Regions from separate parts of the Lelliottia sp. EB106-05-01-XG201 genome, predicted to be linked through region 2. Evidence: predicted binding sites of a transcription regulator. Region 2 holds the regulator's gene; each other region holds the start of a gene.
What was found. The regulator Fur, encoded in region 2, represses iron uptake genes when iron is present. The targets are predictions, from matches to a motif close to ATAATAATGAGAACNACTATCAA.
Positions count from the first base shown of each region.

Region 1 (4,728 bases), 570 kb from region 2:
TCAGAGAACACGTCCTTACAGAAGCCGTTCACAATCATCGAAATCGCATCTTCTTCGCTGATACCGCGCTGCAGGCAGTAGAACAGCTGATCTTCCCCGATGCGCGAGGTGGTCGCCTCGTGCTCCAACTGGGCGCTGTTATTGCGGCATTCGACGTACGGGAAGGTGTGCGCTCCGCAGTCGGTACCGATCAGCATCGAATCACACTGGGTGAAGTTACGCGCGTTGGTCGCCGTCGGCATGATTTTCACCAGGCCGCGATAGCTGTTCTGGCTGTGTCCGGCGGAGATGCCTTTCGAGATGATGGTCGATTTGGTGTTTTTGCCGATGTGGATCATCTTGGTGCCGGTATCGGCCTGCTGATACCCGCTGGTCAGCGCCACGGAGTAGAACTCACCGATCGAGTTGTCGCCGCGCAGAATGCAGCTCGGATATTTCCAGGTGATCGCGGATCCGGTCTCGGACTGGGTCCAGGACATCTTGCTGTTTTCGCCTTCGCACAGGGCGCGCTTGGTGACGAAGTTCAGGATGCCGCCGGTGTTGCCATCGCCGGGGAACCAGTTCTGCACCGTGGAGTATTTCACTTCCGCGTCTTTGTGGATGATCACTTCAACCACCGCGGCGTGCAGCTGGTAGCTGTCGCGCACGGGCGCGGAACAGCCCTCAATGTAGCTCACATAGCTGCCTTCGTCGGCGACCAGAATGGTGCGCTCGAACTGGCCGGTTTTTTCGGCGTTGATACGGAAATAGGTCGAGAGTTCCATCGGGCAACGCACGCCTTTCGGCACGTAGATAAAGGTCCCGTCGGAGGCGACCGCCGCGTTCAGCGCCGCAAAGAAGTTGTCGTTGCTCGGGACCACGGTGCCGATGTATTTCTTCACCAGCTCCGGGTGATCGTGAATGGCTTCGCCAAAGGAGCAGAAGATGATCCCCTGTTCGGCCAGCTTGCCACGGTAGGTGGTGGCGACCGATACGGAGTCAAAGATGGCGTCCACCGCCACCTCACGCCCTTCGCGCACCGGCACGCCGAGCTGCTCGAAGGCCTCTTCCACCTCTTTGCTCAGGAAGGTGTTGGCCCCGGTTTGCTGCACCGCGCCAGGCTGTGAGGCGCAGGTATCGTCACAGCTGCCGCAGGAGGGCGCGGAGTAGTAGCTGTAATCCTGATAGTTGAGTTTGTCGTAGTGCGCCTTCAGCCAGTGGGGCTCTTCCATCTCCAGCCACGCGCGAAACGCGCTCAGGCGAAACTCGAGCATCCACTCCGGCTCGTTACGTTTGGCCGAAATCGCGCGCACCACCTCTTCGTTGATGCCTTTCGCCAGTTCGTCCGTTTGCAGCTGGGTGAAGAAGCCCTCTTTATAGTTGAGGTGCCCGCCACTCCAGGTATTCACATCGTCAGTTGCTTCAGTATTACGAGACATAGTACCGCCTATACCCCAAAGCTTTCGCCGCAGCCGCATTCATTCTGCGCTTTCGGGTTATTGAATTTGAATAACTGGTTTAAGCCTTCGCGCACGTAGTCGACTTCAGTGCCATCGATAAACGGCATCGCCTGCAGGGCGACAAACAGCTTCGCCCCGTCGGTTTCGAATACCAGATCATCTTTTTCGGGCACGCTGACCGTATCCAGCACGTAGCCGAATCCGGCGCAGCCAGTCTGTTTAACGCCTAAACGCAAGCCCACAATTTCCGGCTTTTTCGCCACCAGCTCGTGAATATGCGCCGCCGCCGTAGGCGTCAGCGTCAAACCACGCCAGGCAAAATCAGCGGGATTAAAGGTTTCTGAATGCAATTCCATAGGTCCACCTCATCTATTAAGCCACCAGGGGCATTACACCATGTTAGTGATAACGATTATCACTTCAACCCCCTGACAGCAGGGGCTTTCGGCTAAACCGCCCTTTTTGGCTACTTTTATTAAGCATAGACCCTGCCACGCAGGTTATTTAGCTATGTCGAAATTGTTTAATCTATTGATGTATAACGCATTTGAGGGGTTTAGAGCGTGAGAATGGCGCAAGTGGAAAATATGTATCGGGAATACCTATTTATTTAATTGGTTTTAGAAAATCTACAGAATCAAACGATTACCCCAAAAACAGTGGCTTATGTTTTGCGCAGAGTCTGTCGCTCCAGGAAAACACCGAATCCTGAGCGGGTGTGCAATGAGGGACTAAACTTTAGTCTGACACCTAAAGGAGATAACTATGTCATCACATGATTTTGAAAATGAAGCCGATCGCCTGGCGAAGAAAGCCCTGAACAAAGCCGATGAATTTGCGGGCGAGGCTCAGTCACAGTTTGGCGATGCGGTGGATTCACCGAAGCATCAGTTGAAAGGTGCCGCTCGCAAATACGCAGCACAGGCATCAGACGTCGCGTCAGAGGTCTCAGACAGAGTCCGTGATAATCCATTGACCGGATTGATGGCGGCGGGTGCGATTGGTCTTATCATTGGTCTACTGGTAGGCCGGAAATAAGCAGCAAAACGAATACGACAGGCCCGCAAGGGCCTTTATGCTATCGACAGGACGGTTAGCCTGCGATGAAAGAGACGGAAAAACCTTGCTCTCGCCAGTGGTCTAGCTGTTCCTGTTGACGTCTTGACGGCGCATGGCCGGTCCAGACAAAGAGTTTTTGACCTGGGAACAGTTCCGGTTTCGGCGAGTCAATCGGCTCAGCCAACACATCGACATGCCATCCCTGCTGTGACAAACGCCCTGCTTCAAGCCATAAACGCGTACGATCGTCCGTATCCCAGCCAATCAGCAACGCCTCTTTGCCCGGTTTTTTACGCGCTTCGACCAGAAGCGTGGCAATGAAATCGATCAGCACACCGTCCAGCAGGCTGGACATGTGTCGGGCGGTATTGTGATCGAGGCTTAAACGTTGACGAACGGGAATGAAAATGTGGTCAATGAGGGCTTCAACGGCGTGGTCACGACGGAATTCCGCAATTTTAAGCCGCAGTTTCGCCGGGCTGGCAAAACGCAGCACCGTCATCATCTCTTCCTGGAAAGAGACCCAGTTGCTGTCGACCAGAGGATTACCGACTTCAAGCAACGCCTTTACCTTGCCAACCGAAATGCCGGTTTTCATCAGGCGTTTGATCTCTTCGATGCGCTGGATATCCTCTTCGTCAAACTGACGATGGCCCCCTTCACTGCGCTGCGGTTTTAACAAACCGTAGCGTCGCTGCCAGGCGCGCAGTGTGACGGGGTTGATTCCGCATCGTTCGGCGACTTCGCCGATACTGTATAAGGCCATTAACTCCCTCATGCTTAAACGCAATACTTCCATACCAAACCTGTTCAACTTTAGCAGATTGTACAAACTCATTGTATAACTAACAAATCACCAGGGTTCAAGCCGAATTTGTACAAGATTTGTTGTCCCTGGTCTGATTTGTACAACCTATGTCACTGTGAAAGGGGTTACAGTCCGGCTTTTTTCTCCGGCCACGCCACCGCTGGAATACCGCCAAAACGTGGGCTGGCAAAGAGATGCCCCTGGAACTGGGAGATCCCCGCCGACTCAAGCCACATCCACTCTTCCGCTTTTTCGACACCCACGGCGCAGACCAGGATCTCCAGCGATGTACAGCATTTGATGATGGCCTGAATAATCGCCTGGCGCGGTCCGCTGCGATGGACATCCGCCACCAGATCGCGATTAATCTTGATTCGGTCTGGCTGGAACTGCGCCAGCAGTAACAGTCCGGCGAATCCGGCGCCAAAGTGATCGATTGCCACGCTAATACCGGCACTTTTCAGCTGCCTGACTGCGTCTTTAAATTCATCAAAGCGCGAAATCACCTCGCTCTCGGTAAACTCGACCACAATCTGCTCCGGCACCAGGCCGTTGGCTTCGATTTCATTCAACAAAAAGCCTACCGCGCCGGGCACATTCACCAGCGTCATCGGCAGCAGGTTGACGGACAACGCCTGCTCTTTCAGGCCCAGTTTACCCGCCATGGCGAACGCCACTTTCTTGCTGTCGAGGTCCGCCTGATAAATATCGTTCCCGGTAAAAGCCTTGAAATACGCCTGCGGAGAACCGCCGGTATGGGTGCGGATCAGCGCCTCGAACGAGACCACCTCCCGGGCAAACGGATCGACAATCGGCTGAAACGCAAAACCGCAGTCTGCGGTTTCATCCACCGCCAGCGGCCCGGAGGAGAGATCGTCTTCGTCCGGAATAAAATCCCACGTATCTCCGGCAGGAATTTCGTAATAGTTGGCTTTTTCCGTGGCTTCGACAAAGGTGCGGAAGAACTGCAATGCGCGGTCGTTGTAGATCAGCTGATACTTGGTCGTCCCTTTATCCAGAACCTGCTGGAGCACCTCTTCGCGTTCATAGGTTCTTAAATCGAACAGCTCCATCCCGGCTTTGCCGAAGCGGCGCGACGGGGCGTAATCGCACAAAAGTTCAACGAGATTGTAATGACGCGGGTCCTTGCAGATGTCGGCGTAAATGCGGAAAACGCTCTCCTCGGGGCCTTCGAGCAGCTGAAAGAAGTGGGTTCCGTTAAACAGTAAAATCCCGGTGACATCGGATTCCCCGTTTTTGATATTGGCCGCCGCGACCATCTCTTCCAGCGCTTTCACCGGAACGGTTTCGCAGAGATGACTGCGGTAGATAATTGTTGTGAGCATAGTGATTCCGGGAGTTAAAGGGGTGTTTGCCGTTGGGCTCAGGACGCCCAGGTCTTTGTTATATCACATTAATTGA
Region 1 covers NZ_JBYTDV010000001.1:2,723,484-2,728,211, forward strand. The annotation lists gene sufB (Fe-S cluster assembly protein SufB) at 1-1,418, opposite strand, end outside; gene sufA (Fe-S cluster assembly scaffold SufA) at 1,427-1,795, opposite strand; gene AC3WS9_RS12775 (ElaB/YgaM/YqjD family protein) at 2,205-2,477, shown strand; gene AC3WS9_RS12780 (MerR family transcriptional regulator) at 2,533-3,264, opposite strand; gene AC3WS9_RS12785 (diguanylate phosphodiesterase) at 3,432-4,652, opposite strand.
Region 1: sufA (Fe-S cluster assembly scaffold SufA) is a predicted target of Fur. The motif match lies at 1,836-1,858, and genes of this name have one in related genera.

Region 2 (4,728 bases):
GCGGGCAATTCGTCGTTATCTCTCTGATAATGCGATTTGATTAAAAAGCTAGCGACCGGTTGCCTGCGGGTCACCAGTCGTTGGCGTGCAGGTTGACGTCATGTATGATGTCGCGCTCATCGCCCCGGCAATAGCAGGGCTGCTTGTTTTCCCCCGAAGTCTCTGAATCATGGCCAAAGAACAAACGGACCGCACGACATTAGATCTGTTCGCGACTGAACGTCGACCGGGACGACCAAAAACCAATCCGCTTTCGCGTGATGAACAGTTGCGCATCAATAAGCGCAATCAGCTAAAACGCGACAAGAGTCGTGGGCTTAAACGCGTCGAGCTAAAACTCAACGCGGAAGCGGCTGACGCCTTAAGTGAACTGGCCGACGCCCGCGAAATCAGCCGAAGCGAGCTGATTGAAGAGATGCTGATGGCGCAACTTCAGGCATGGCGCAGCACCAGGTGATCGTTTGAAAATCCACTCATTTGTCCCTTTCATGTAGCACAGAGTGCAGTCCCGCGTGATAGCTGTTTCCGCAGACTTCCCTGTTCTGCTATGATTGCCCTTATCCGTGGACAAATTGCGCCACCATACCATTAAGTTTCAAGAGGTTATTTTACTCATGGCAATCATCGGCATTTTTTTCGGCAGCGATACCGGTAATACCGAAAACATCGCAAAAAACATTCAAAAACAGCTTGGTAAAGACGTTGCCGACGTGCATGACATTGCTAAGAGCAGTAAAGAAGATCTCGAAGGCTACGATATTCTGCTGCTCGGCATCCCAACCTGGTACTACGGCGAAGCGCAGTGTGACTGGGATGATTTCTTCCCGACGCTGGAAGAAGTCGATTTCAACGGCAAGCTTGTGGCCCTCTTCGGCTGCGGCGACCAGGAAGACTACGCGGAATACTTCTGTGATGCGCTGGGCACCATCCGCGACATCATTGAGCCACGCGGCGCCGCGATCGTCGGCCACTGGCCAACGGCGGGCTATCATTTCGAAGCCTCTAAAGGCCTGGCGGATGACGACCACTTTGTTGGCCTCGCTATCGACGAAGACCGTCAGCCAGAGCTGACCGCAGAGCGCGTCGATAAGTGGGTGAAACAGATCCGCGAAGAACTGCACCTCGACGACATTCTGAACGCCTGATCAAATCTGTGAGGTGTAGCGTTATACGCTATGCCTCATTGATAGATAATTCCAATCAAAATAATTGCTACAAATTTTTAACTTTTGCGTTCATACCTGTACAATGTCCCAGGGTTATAGTGGATGCCATCGAACAAGTTTGTTGGTGATACCACGTTTTTATAAGCATACTTTGCTTGAGACTTGCGGTTTTCATTTAGACATGGCAGTTCTATAATGAGACGCATTATCCCAACTGCATTTTCTGTCACTTCTTAAGGAAGTGAATCGTTTAGCAACAGGACAGATTCCGCATGACTGACAACAATACCGCATTAAAGAAGGCTGGCCTGAAAGTGACGCTTCCTCGTTTAAAAATCCTGGAAGTTCTGCAAGGGCCGGACAACCATCACGTCAGTGCGGAAGACTTATACAAGCGTCTGATCGACATGGGCGAAGAGATTGGGCTGGCGACCGTATACCGCGTTCTGAACCAGTTCGATGACGCCGGCATTGTCACCCGTCATAATTTTGAAGGCGGTAAATCCGTTTTTGAACTGACGCAGCAGCATCACCACGATCACCTGATTTGCCTCGACTGCGGCAAGGTGATTGAGTTTAGCGATGACTCTATCGAAGCACGTCAGCGTGAGATTGCCACCCGACATGGCATCCGTCTGACCAACCATAGCCTGTATCTTTATGGTCACTGTGCTGAAGGCGATTGCCGCGAAAATGAGCACGCACACGATACAAAATAATTCTGCTTCATACTCTGAGCCAACCTGACGGTTGGCTTTTTTTTGCCTGCAATAAATGCAAAAACGCCCGGCGCGCTCTCGCTGCCGGGCGTTAATGAACGCGGATTACTGCGCGTTGTTGTTGCGAATTTCCTGCCAGAGCTGGCCGCAATCGGCTTTCACCGCTTCGCCATTCCCCGTTTTACGTGCCTGGATACAGGCCTGGTAATCCATCACGCGAACATTCTCTTGCGTCGCAAACTGCTCATGCGCCTTTTCTTTCTTCAGTACCGTCAGCACGCTCTGGCAAGCCTGGATTTTCTCCGGCGAGCCTTCCGCGGTGTTGATACAGGTGCTGTAAGCCTCTTTGAGACGTGAATCTTCTTTCGGTGCCTGAGGCTGCGCACAGGCAACCAGGCCCGATGCCAGTACCGCCACCACTACAATTTTCTTCAACATGTTGGTCTCCATTCCGGCGGGTGTGACCCCGCCAGGCAGTTCATCAGAAGATGGTGAATGGTGCGATAACCATGAATTTCACGTCACGTTCATCCTGGAAGATGTTGCCGTAACCGCCTGCGTAGCTTGGGATATCAGAGTGGTTGTCATACTGCGTGAAGTGCAGTTTGAACATGGTGCCTTTCGCGCGACCGTCCTGCAGGGTGTACATCGCATCCAGGCTGTAAGCGGACTCTTTCAGGCGATAGTTTGGATCGTAGTAAGCGTCTGGCGTAGCCATGTCGCCCGGCTTCGCGTCCCATGCGTAGGCGTAAGATGCGCCCACTGCCCAGCCCGGCAGATTCCAGTTTTTCAGGTCATACATCGCGCCGAAGAAGAGCGCTTTTTCGCCGTCGGCGTTGAAGTCTGAACGGTTATCCCACCAGATATCCAGACGACCGTTGGAAGAGGCGTAGGTTGGTGTCATACGCTGCAGGAAGTAGCCCTGCTGCCCTTCGGCTTTGACGTAAGTTCCTTCGAGGCGTAAATCCACCTGACCGATTTTGTAGCCGAAGGTCAACGCCTGCAGCCATGCGGTGCCGTCATACAGATCGTTTACGCTGCCATCGCTGACTTTATCGCGCGTACCGTAGAACTGATAGCTGGTGGTCAGCGGGCCGCCAACGATATCGAATTTGTAGCTGGCTTTGGCGAAATACTGATCGACGTAACCTTCCGCCTGACCAAACGCTGCTTCCAGCACGAGGTCGTTTTTGAAGTCGTATTTCGCGCCGAGAGAGTGCAGATACTCCACGCGGGTCTTTTTATCGTTCTGGTAGAACTTGTCCATCTCGATGTGCCACGGCGCTTTGTACTCGTTGGTCCACATGTAGGAGAAGCTCAACGCACCCGCATCGCCGTAGTCAAAGTTCGCCCCGGCTTCCGCGCCCTGGTAAGTACCCGGCATGAAGCTCCAGTGCGGGGCTAACAGGGTCTGACCGGTTGGCTGAATGTAACCACCGCGCGCCCATACTGGACCGTATTTGAATTTTGCCGCCGCTTTATACAAGCTGATACCGCTCTTGTCGCCAGACCAGTCTTCTTTGTACGCTTTGTTGCTGGAGGAGAACGCGATTTCGTTCGGATGTGCGCTATCGCCGTTTTCCGCCATTTCGATGGCCGTGAAAGCAGCAATATCCAGGCCGAACATATCAGCCGCATAACCGGACTGGAAATCCAGGTTGGCGTTCCAGGTGGAGTGAGAAAGGTTAACTTTGTATTTGTCGCCGTCGGTGACGTCTTTACGGTCACGTTCACGCTGCCAGTAATAGATACCGCCCGTGAGTGTCGAATCATCGATAAAGCCTGCTGCCTGAGCCTGCGGAGCTGCAATAAAGCCCGACATTGCTGTCACACCGGCGATAGCCAGCGCCAGCGCACTACGTTTGCCACTGAACGTACGCATAGATTGTTCCTCTTTGACGAATAAAAGCGCCTTAAACGGCGAAAAATCTAAAAGACCAAATGGTCAGGGGTAGTCTGTAATACCCTCGAATTAACTACCGCCTTTAGACTATTTTTCGCGACGCGAATTATCAATGCTTTTCAGTGGGCAAAACGCAGGATTATGACGAAGTGCACATAATTGGTAGTGATTTGTAACACATCACCTGCGACAAGGCTTAAGCGGAAAAATATGGTTAAATTCAGGGAGTAATGAAATTTGATAGCGCTTACATACTTTAATTTGGCTTATTCCGTATTACAGGAAACTTTATTAAAAAAAATAAGTAGCAGCTCATTGACGTGTTATTTTGCGGTTAAAAAATGGCACGAAAAGTAAAAGCATGATCGATAAGCAAAAAAAACGCCGCGTTGCGCGGCGTTTGTCTCTCATTGACCAGGCTTACTCGCCAATTTTGGCCCAGGTGTCACGCAGACCGACGGTACGGTTAAATACCAGTTTGGTAGCGGTTGCATAACGGCTGTCAAGACAGAAGTAACCTTCACGCTCGAACTGATATGCTTTACCTGCTTCGGCCGTTTTCAGGGAAGGTTCTGCATAACCCTGTTTGATGACCAATGATTCCTGGTTGATGGTCGCCAGGAAATCTTCTGCCGCGCCCGGGTTCGGAATGCTGAACAGACGATCGTACAGACGAATTTCAACTGGCAGCGCGTGTGCTGCGCTCACCCAGTGGATCACGCCTTTCACTTTGCGTCCGTCCGCCGGATCCTTGCTCAGGGTCTCGGCGTCGTAAGTACAGAAGATAGTCGTGATGTTGCCTTCGGCGTCTTTCTCAACGCGCTCAGCTTTGATCACGTACGCATTGCGCAGGCGAACTTCTTTGCCCAGCACCAGACGCTTGTACTGCTTGTTCGCTTCTTCGCGGAAGTCAGCACGGTCGATCCATATTTCGGCGCTG
Region 2 covers NZ_JBYTDV010000001.1:3,293,631-3,298,358, forward strand. The annotation lists gene ybfF (esterase) at 1-40, shown strand, start outside; gene ybfE (LexA regulated protein) at 170-457, shown strand; gene fldA (flavodoxin FldA) at 615-1,145, shown strand; gene fur (ferric iron uptake transcriptional regulator) at 1,439-1,885, shown strand; gene chiQ (ChiQ/YbfN family lipoprotein) at 1,991-2,320, opposite strand; gene chiP (chitoporin ChiP) at 2,367-3,767, opposite strand; gene glnS (glutamine--tRNA ligase) at 4,209-4,728, opposite strand, start outside.

Region 3 (4,728 bases), 2.5 Mb from region 2:
AACATCGGCAGGATCATCAGGAAGGTCATCACCTGATCTTCGTGGCGTTTCACAAACGGGATCATGCTGATGGCATAACCCAGGGAGGTCACCACGCCGACCCACAGCACAGCGCTCAGCCAGTTAAAGAACTGGAAGCGACGGTTCGACAGGCCAGAAATCCCGGCCATGGTCGGCAGCAGGGTGCGAATAAATGCCAGAAAACGCCCGGCCAGCAGTGCCAGCAGACCGTGGCGGTCGAACATGCAGGTGGCTCTTTCATGGTATTTGACCGGCAGCTGTGCCAGCCAGCCTTTCACCACGCGGGTATTCCCGAGCCAGCGGCCCTGCAAATAGCTCAGCCAGCAGCCGAGGCTGGCGGCGGAGGTTAAAATCACGACCGTCGGGGCGAAGTCCATAACGCCTTTACCGATTAACGCACCCGCTAATAACAGCAGGCTGTCGCCAGGGAGAAACGAGGCAGGCAGCAGACCGTTTTCCAGAAATAGCGTGGCAAACATAACGAAATAAACAACACCCACAACGTGCGGGTCCGCCAGCGCGGCAAAATCGTGTTGCCAGAGCGCAGCGATAATATCTTGAATGACAGCCATGGACTTTCCTGTGGAACAACGGATATGCGGCTATTGTACTCCTGATTTACCCGGCTTGGGTTGATCGCGGACGCAACAAACGCAGACTTTTCTGCTGTCAGTGTCTGTAAAACCGTCCGGGAGTACGTTTACAGCCTGCACTCTACACGATACGTGCAAAACCTGCCGACAAATCCGCGAGCAGATCATCAACATTTTCTAAACCGATATGCAGGCGGATTAGCGTGCCGGTAAAGTCGATTTCCCCGCCGGGACGCAGCTCGGCCAGTTGCTCGGGCTGATTCGGCAGAATCAGTGATTCGAAGCCGCCCCAGGAGTAGGCCATGCTGAAGAGCGAGAAGTTATCCAGGTAGGCCGCCAGCTCGTCGTTGTTCAGGCGCTTTTTAAGCACAAATGAGAACAACCCGCTGCTGCCCGTAAAATCACGTTTCCAGAACTCGTGGCCTTTGCTGCCCGGCAGCGCCGGGTGATTGACGCGTTCCACCTGCGGATGTTGCGCCAGCCATTCGGCAATTTTCAGGCTGCTTTCGTGATGCTGACGCAGACGCACGCCCAGGGTTCGAATGCCGCGGCTGGTCATGTACGCCGTATCGGCATCGACCATCTGCCCCATCAGGTAAGCATTCTCTCGCAGCTGATCCCAGCAGCGGGCGTTCGACACCGCCGTGCCGATCATGCCGTCCGAGTGGCCGATGAGATATTTGGTTGCCGCCTGAATCGAGATGTCGATATCAAACTCGAGGGCTTTAAACAGTACGCCCGCCGCCCAGGTGTTATCGATGATGATAATCGCCTCAGGCGCGACGCGGCGCACCGCGCGGACGATCGCCGGGACGTCGTGCACTTCCATGGTGATCGAGCCGGGAGATTCCAGAAACACGATGCGTGTATTAGGTTGAATAAGTTCGGCAATGCCTTCGCCGATCAGCGGATCGAACCAGCCGGTGGTGACGCCCAGACGGGTGAGGATTTTGGTGCAGAAATCCTGGCTCGGTTCGTAGGCGGTGTTGGTCATCAGGATATGATCGCCCTGCTCAACAAACGCCAGAATGGTGTTCGCCACCGCCGCCGCGCCGCACGGGAACAGGGCGCAGCCGACGCCGCCTTCCAGCTCGCACATCGCTTCCTGCAATGAGAAATGGGTCAGCGTACCGCGACGCCCGTAAAACAGTTCGCCTTTCGCCCGGTTGCGGGTGGCGTGTTTCTTGGCCTCAACCGTATCGAAGACCAGCGAGGAGGCGCGCTGAATCACGCTATTGACCGAGCCCTGAGTGTACTTTTTACTGCGTCCGGCCTGAACGAGCGTGGTATCAAGATGCTTCTCTGTCATGTTCGCTAAACCTGTTTTTATCCGTCTGGACGTCCAGACTACCACGATTGCGAGAATCTGCACCCGGATGCTTAGCGAATAAGCACAATATTTTATGAAAAATACGCATAAGAAATTTTTACTGCGTAAGCGCAAGGAAAATGAGCGAAATTTACGGCACTATGCAAATACTAATGAGAACTACTATCAATTCGACGTGGTTTTGATATTATTATGCTCAGAATTTGTGATTTGCGTCCTGGAGATACAGAGTGGGTAATAATTTGATGCAGACGGACCTCTCCGTTTGGGGCATGTACCAACATGCTGACATCGTGGTTAAGATTGTGATGATCGGCCTGATTCTGGCGTCCGTGATCACCTGGGCAATTTTCTTCAGCAAGAGCGTCGAGCTGATTTCGCAAAAGCGCCGCCTCAAGCGCGAACAGCAGCAGCTGGCGGAAGCCCGCTCTCTGAATCAGGCGTCTGACATCACGTCAGCGTTCCACGCGAAAAGCCTGACCACCCAATTAGTCAACGAAGCTCAGAACGAGCTGGAACTCTCCGCAGGCAGTGAAGATAACGAAGGCATTAAAGAGCGTACGGGCTTCCGCCTGGAGCGTCGCGTTGCCGCCGTCGGTCGTCACATGGGCCGCGGGAATGGTTATCTGGCGACTATCGGTGCGATCTCCCCGTTCGTCGGTCTGTTTGGTACCGTATGGGGCATCATGAACAGCTTCATCGGGATTGCGCAGACGCAAACCACTAACCTCGCGGTTGTCGCCCCGGGTATCGCAGAAGCCCTGCTGGCAACGGCTATCGGCCTGATTGCCGCTATCCCGGCGGTGGTTATCTATAATATCTTCGCGCGTATGATTGGCAGCTTCAAAGCCACGCTCGGTGATGTTGCCGCCCAGGTTCTGCTGCTGCAAAGCCGCGATCTCGACCTCAGCGCCAGCTCCGTTAAGCCGGTCCACTCTGCTTCGAAACTGCGTGTAGGTTGATAAGCCATGGCAATGCGTCTTAACGAAAATCTGGACGATAACGGCGAAATGCATGAAATCAACGTGACGCCGTTTATCGACGTTATGCTGGTTCTGCTGATTATCTTCATGGTGGCCGCGCCTCTGGCGACGGTGGACGTGAAGGTCAATCTGCCGGCCTCTTCCAGCCAGCCGCAGCCGCGTCCGGAAAAACCGATTTACCTGTCGGTGAAAGCCGATAAGTCGATGTTCCTGGGCAACGACCCGGTCACCGATGAATCTGTCGTTCCGGCGCTCGACGCGCTGACACAGGGCAAGAAAGACACCACCGTCTTCTTCCGCGCGGATAAAACCGTCGACTACGAAACCATGATGAAAGTGATGGATACGCTGCACCAGGCGGGCTATCTCAAAATCGGGCTGGTCGGCGAAGAGAAAACTGTCCAAAAATAAGTTCGTTGTGCCGGGTGGCGGCTTCGCCTTACCCGGCCTACGTGCTGGAAAGTAGGCCCGGTAAGCGAAGCGCCACCGGGCAGATTGAAAGCACTATCCCAAATGCTCCCCGCCGCACACGCCGTGCACTTCTGCTGTTACGTAACTCGACTCCTGACTCGCCAGATAGACATACACTCCAGCCAGCTCCGCAGGCTGCCCTGCGCGCTTCATCGGCGTCTTCTGACCAAACTGCGGGATTTTCTCCTGCGTCTGTCCGCCAGAAATCTGTAGCGCCGTCCAGATAGGACCCGGTGCGACCACGTTCACCCGAATCCCTTTCTCTGCCACCTGTTTAGCCAGCCCTCGGCTGTAGTTCAGGATCGCCGCCTTAGTGGAGGCGTAATCGAGCAGATGCGCGCTCGGCTGATAGGCCTGAATCGACGAGGTGGTCACGATGCTGGAACCGGCAGGCAGTAGCGGAATCGCCTCCTGGGTGATCCAGAAAAGCGCCAGAACGTTCACCGCGTAGGTTTGCTTGAACTGTTCGGTGGTCAGGTCGGCAATCTTCTCGACGGCGACCTGTTTCCCCGCGACCAGCGCCAGCGTATCCAGTCCGCCCAGGGCTTCACGCGCTTTATGCACCAGCGAACGGGCAAAGGATTCATCGCTCAAATCGCCTGGGATCAGCACCGCTTTGCGGCCCGCCTCTTCGATCAGCTGTTTGACCTCCTGCGCGTCCTCTTCTTCCGCAGGCAGGTAGTTAATCGCCACGTCAGCGCCTTCACGCGCGTAAGCAATGGCGGCGGCACGCCCGATACCGGAGTCCCCGCCTGTCACCAGTGCCTTACGATCCTGGAGCCTGCCGCTGCCCTTGTAGCTCTTCTCGCCGCAATCGGGCACGGGCGTCATCTTCGCCTGAACGCCTGGTGCTGGCTGCTTTTGCTTAGGGTATTCGCCGGTGTGGTACTGGGTGGTTGGGTCCTGGAGCTGTGTCGGATGTTTTGACATAAGGCCTCTCCTGCTGGGTGAGTTAGGCCATTAAGTGTAGAAGAGCGAGCGGAGGGGATGACCGTATTCAGGGGAATCTGACTGGCGAGACGAGGCTATTCAGGGTCGACGAGCGCGGGGGAGGCGGCATCCGCTTTCGCGGCCAGCGCCTCTTCGTCGAGGGCGACGGCGGTGACGTTCGAGGTGTGATACCCGCCGTCAGCCAGCTTGCGCGTCAAACGCAGCGTGGAGACTTCTCTGGACAACAGGTGCTGATAATTGCTCTCAAGACGCCCCATGATTTTTTCTTTCAGCTCGGGCTTGAGGGACATCACCGCATTGATCATCGCGCCATAAATCTCTTCTTTCACCTGCAGAGAATAGATTTCACGGCGATTTTCCCATTTCAGACGCACCAGCG
Region 3 covers NZ_JBYTDV010000001.1:756,591-761,318, forward strand. The annotation lists gene yghB (DedA family general envelope maintenance protein YghB) at 1-593, opposite strand, end outside; gene metC (cystathionine beta-lyase) at 736-1,923, opposite strand; gene exbB (tol-pal system-associated acyl-CoA thioesterase) at 2,175-2,906, shown strand; gene exbD (TonB system transport protein ExbD) at 2,913-3,338, shown strand; gene AC3WS9_RS03575 (SDR family oxidoreductase) at 3,432-4,328, opposite strand; gene AC3WS9_RS03580 (cytoplasmic protein) at 4,424-4,728, opposite strand, start outside.
Region 3: exbB (tol-pal system-associated acyl-CoA thioesterase) is a predicted target of Fur. The motif match lies at 2,091-2,113, and genes of this name have one in related genera.